One region of the Sediminibacterium sp. FW305-C-61 genome, then DNA from elsewhere that is predicted to be linked to it. Evidence: riboswitches for the same ligand, from Rfam matches in the RefSeq annotation. Region 1 holds a riboswitch; the other holds the start of a gene.
What was found. A riboswitch is a leader RNA that binds a small molecule or an ion and turns the genes downstream of it on or off. The one in region 1 is predicted to bind S-adenosylmethionine.

Region 1 (2,476 bases):
CTGATCTTATGTTTTTTTGCCAGTGTTTCCACATTACGAAACATATAGGCATCACGTTGTTCGCCTAAAGGGGCAATTCCACCCTCTTTAATACTCAGTGTTTTGTCTGGTATAACCGACTCCATACTTACGGAATATACATTTCCCAATCCTTTACAGGTTGGACATGCACCATAAGGAGAATTAAAGGAAAAAGCATTTGGAGAAGGTTCTTCGTAACTGATGCCAGTTTCCTCACACATCAGTTGTTTTGAATATTGAACCGTTTTATGGGTATCATTTATGAGTAGGAACATCAGGTCCTTTCCCATTTTTAAAGCTTGTTGCACGCTTTGACTAAGTCTTACGCGCATATCATCCGTTACCTGTAAGCGGTCGATAACAACTTCAATATCATGAATCTTATACCTGTCTACCTGAAGCTTTGGAGTAAGATCAATTACTTCACCATCAACCCGAACCTTGAGGTATCCTTTTTTACGGATGTCTTCAAACAGTTCCCTGTAATGTCCTTTACGACCTCGAATCAATGGCGCCAGTAAAGTGATTTTCTTTTGTTTGAATTTCTGGAAGATGTTTTCAACGATTTCTTCTTCGCTGAATTTGGTCATTTTTTTTCCAGTATTATAACTGTATGCTTCACCAATTCTTGCAAAGAGTAATCGCATAAAATCGTACACTTCAGTAACTGTTCCTACAGTAGAGCGTGGATTTTTATTGGTAGTTTTTTGTTCGATGGAAATAACGGGAGATAGCCCGGTAATTTTATCTACATCTGGGCGCTCCATATCACCCAAAAACTGACGGGCATAGGCGCTGAAACTTTCCATGTACCTGCGCTGGCCTTCATTGTAAATAGTATCAAATGCAAGTGATGATTTACCGCTACCACTAACACCTGTAAATACAACCAGTTTGTTTTTAGGAATCTGGATGTCAACATTTTTAAGGTTATGTTCCCTCGCTCCAAAAACCGCAATCTGATCATCCTGTAATTGCGAATTTTCCTTTTTAGTCTCTTTTAACGTCTTCTTTGCCATAGCTGAATAGTAAAGATAGGAACATCCGGGCAGCTATTATGTTGCACCTGAACAGTCGTTAGTAATATTTTTTTATTTGTTCGAATGCTTTACAGGAAAGGGTTACAGAGAATTAACAAAATAATTTCCCAAACAGATTTGGTAATCTCGCTCCCGCTACCCTACTTTTGCATCAGTTCTTTTCACAACAACTTATCAAGAAAGGCAGAGGGAATTGGCCCGATGATGCCTTGGCAACCCATATCGCTTACTCAGCGGTACGAAGGTGCCAAATCCGATTCCGCCCCAGGCGGAAAGAGATAAGTCAGAGTAATAGTTTGATTTTTAAACGGTTCGCCGTTCTACATAGTTCAAGCTCATCTGACTTACCAGGTGAGCTTTTTTTATGCTCTCCCGGTAAGTCTGCTCTCCTTCTCGATTCGTTGCTTCGAAAAAAACACTGACTAACAACATTCATCATTCCTTTCATCTGAAAGGAGCAAACTGTTTAACAATGAGCAACGCAACAAAACTGATCCACAGTATTCCCGTAGACCCACTGACAGGTGCTATTGCAGTACCCATTTACCAAACATCCACTTTTGTACAGGATGCACCAGGTGTAAACAAAGGGTACGACTATGCCCGCAGCGGAAACCCAACCAGGGCCACACTTGAAAAATTGATTGCTGAACTGGAGCAAGGTGAAGTTGGACTTGCTTTCGCAAGCGGACTGGCAGCCATTGATACCGTAATAAAATTATTAAAGACAGGCGATGAAATTGTGGCGGTTGATGATATTTACGGAGGCGCTTTCCGGTTATTCAACAATGTTTACGAACAGTTTGGAATAAAAGTGCATTATGTAGATACCACTGATGTAGCCAATATTGTAGATGCAATTACCCCCAATACAAAGCTGATCTGGCTGGAAACCCCTACCAATCCAACCCTTAAAATTTCAGATATCGCTGCAATAGCAAAAATTGCGAAAGCTAATGCCTGTTTACTTTGCGTGGATAATACTTTTGCAACACCCGCCCTTCAACAACCTCTTTCACTGGGAGCTGATATTGTAGTTCATAGTGCAACCAAATACCTTGGTGGGCATAGTGACCTTATTGCTGGAATTGTGGTGGCGAAGGACAAGGAAATCGGGGCAAGACTTAAATACCTTCAAAATGCATGCGGTGCAATATTGGGGCCATTTGATAGCTGGCTGGTTATTCGTGGTATCGAAACATTACACCTACGCATTCGTCAGCACTGCTATAGTGCTTTGGCTGTAGCTGAATTCCTGGAAACACATCCTGCGGTTGATAAAGTGTATTATCCCGGGCTTCCTTCACATCCCAATCATGAGATTGCGAAAAAACAGGCGAAAAATTTTGGTGGTATTATTTCTTTTTCACTCAAAGAAGATACAGCAGAAGCAGCCATTGAATTTGTTACCAGCA
Region 2 (2,476 bases), on a different contig from region 1:
ATGGGAAACACGCGAACATTTTCTCCTTTATTGATTCTGCCATTATAGGTATTCCATAGTTCGGGTCTTTGCAGTTTTGGGTTCCATTGTCCGAATTCATCTCTTACGGAGAATATTCTTTCTTTGGCCCTTGCTTTTTCTTCATCGCGTCTTGCGCCGCCGATGCAGGCATCGAAACCAAATTCTTCAATAGTATCGAGTAGGGTATAGGTTTGCAAGGCATTTCTGCTGGCAAATTTCCCCTTGGGTTCTGTTAACTGTTTTGCTTTGATGGTATCTCCAACATTGCGCACAATCAGTTTCTCTCCGATGGTCTGTGCCAATTCATCCCTAAACTGTAGTGCCTCAGGGAAATTATGTCCTGTATCAATATGTACTAATGGAAAAGGAAACTTACCCGGACGAAAAGCTTTTAATGCCAGATGAACCAGTGTAATGGAGTCTTTCCCTCCGCTGAATAGCAGGGCGGGTTTCTCAAATTGTCCTGCCACCTCACGCATAATATGTATCGCTTCCGACTCAAGCTGATCGAGGTAATCTAATCTATAGGTGCTCATGCTACGGTTGTTTTTTGATCGTTGTGCGAATGCAAGCCGCATTCTTTTTTACTATTGTCTTCCCACCACCAACGTCCGGCCCTGAAATCTTCTCCCGGTTTAATGGCCCTTGTACAGGGTGCGCAACCAATACTTACAAAACCTTTGTCGTGTAATGGATTGTAGGGAATGGCTTTTTGATGGATATATTCTTTTACCTCTTCTGTTGTCCAGTGAAGTAATGGGTGGTATTTAATAAGCTGGTTGGTTTCATCCCATTCAACAGGAGATAGGTCCTGCCTGGCTGCCGAATGTTCTGCCCTTAAGCCTGTAATCCATATTGAATTGCCAGCAAGGGCTTTTTGCAAGGGCACTACTTTCCTTATGTTACAACATGATTTCCTTAACTCAGCAGAATCATAAAATGCATTGGGACCATTTGTTTCAACATAAGCTGCAATTGCATCTGCATCGGGATAATAAGCTTTGATGCTTGTCTGATAAAATTCTAAAGTCCTGCTCCAGGTGCTATAAGTTTCCGGAAATAGTCTACCTGTATCTAGTGTAAATAATGATACAGGCAGGTTATTAGTTTGAATGATATCGGTGATAACCTGATCCTCATAACTAAAGCTGGTAGAAAAGGTAACCTTACCAGGAAATGAATGCACAAATACCCCAATAGCCGATTCAACCGATAAATCCTTTATCTGTTGAATAAGTATTGGTACCTGATTATTATTCAAAACTTCTGTCATACTCATTTCATTTTATTCTTTCTTATTTCCAGCTACAAGCTGCAAGCCACAAGCTTCAAGAAAAGTTGCTTGCAGCATGCAGCTTGTAGCTTGCAACAAAAAAAAGGCACCCTGATGCTCAGTCAGAATGCCTCGTATTACTACAGTTGCTGTGTACATAAAAGAAAACTGACTTATCTCATCCCGCCTTAAGCGGGACTGGATTTGGCACCTTTTTCCACCCGAGGCGGAAGTGGTTGCCAAGGCTTCACAGGGCCAATTCCCTCCGCCTTTCTTGATAAGGATGTATAAGAACGGCTACAAATATAGGGAGATTTTCTAATTCCCTACTATTTTAGTAGACTTAATTGTAAAAGAATTGTCAATTTGGGTGCTGGGTACTAGGTACTAGGTATTAGGTATTAGGTGTTAGGACTAACACCTAGCACCTAGTACCTAGTACCCAGCTCCCTTCTTCCAACTGCAAGAGAAGCTGTATTTTGCAGCATGACACAAATAGATAGTGTACAATTAGAGCAGGTAATACTGCATAAAGTAGGTAACCCTACCCGTGGGGAGGAGCTTAAGCTCTCCGTTAACCCTTTAACACTTAACGATGAAATTGTGAGGGGATTACTTACCAAATATTTTCTTGCTCCCTTCAATGAACACGAACAATACCAGTTTACCCATATCAGCAGTCTAGAGCTGAATGAAGTGTACCAGTATGTGAACGGTATTTTCGATGATCCGAAAAGCTTTGTTTCACAGTCTGCCTTGCTTGCCAGCTTTCTCTACCAGAAAAGCACACATGCACGCGTAAAGGAAGGTGAATTATATGTAACCCGTTTCAGCAATGTGCCCTTCGGAACGGAATACGTAGAAGCCATCGGCTTATTTAAAAGTGAAACCAAAGAAACTTTCCTGAAAGTATTTCCACATGGACAAAGCTGGGAAGTAATAGCAGAAGATGGGGTGAACATCAACAAGCTCGACAAAGGCTGTCTGATCTTTAAAAAGAACCGCGAAGAAGGTTATGTGGTTTGTGTGGTAGATAATACCAATAAACAAGACACCCAATATTGGGTTTCCGATTTTTTACAGGTTGCCAGAACTTCCAATAGCTATCACAATACCAGTGATGCCATTGGTATGTGTAAACTGTTTATCAGTAATGAGCTTACTGAAAAGTTTGATGTAAAC

Region 2: linked by a shared signal. The riboswitch ahead of ACH30E_RS01270 (phosphoadenylyl-sulfate reductase) and the one ahead of ACH30E_RS14910 (trans-sulfuration enzyme family protein) in region 1 are both predicted to bind S-adenosylmethionine.

The regions. Positions count from the first base shown of each region.
Region 1 is NZ_JBIQXR010000006.1:72,713-75,188, forward strand. Features, by position in the region: gene uvrA (excinuclease ABC subunit UvrA) at 1-1,040, opposite strand, end outside; SAM riboswitch class I at 1,230-1,346, shown strand; gene ACH30E_RS14910 (trans-sulfuration enzyme family protein) at 1,534-2,476, shown strand, end outside.
Region 2 is NZ_JBIQXR010000001.1:301,835-304,310, forward strand. Features, by position in the region: gene cysD (sulfate adenylyltransferase subunit CysD) at 1-557, opposite strand, end outside; gene ACH30E_RS01270 (phosphoadenylyl-sulfate reductase) at 554-1,294, opposite strand; SAM riboswitch class I at 1,465-1,578, opposite strand; gene ACH30E_RS01275 (nucleoid-associated protein) at 1,781-2,476, shown strand, end outside.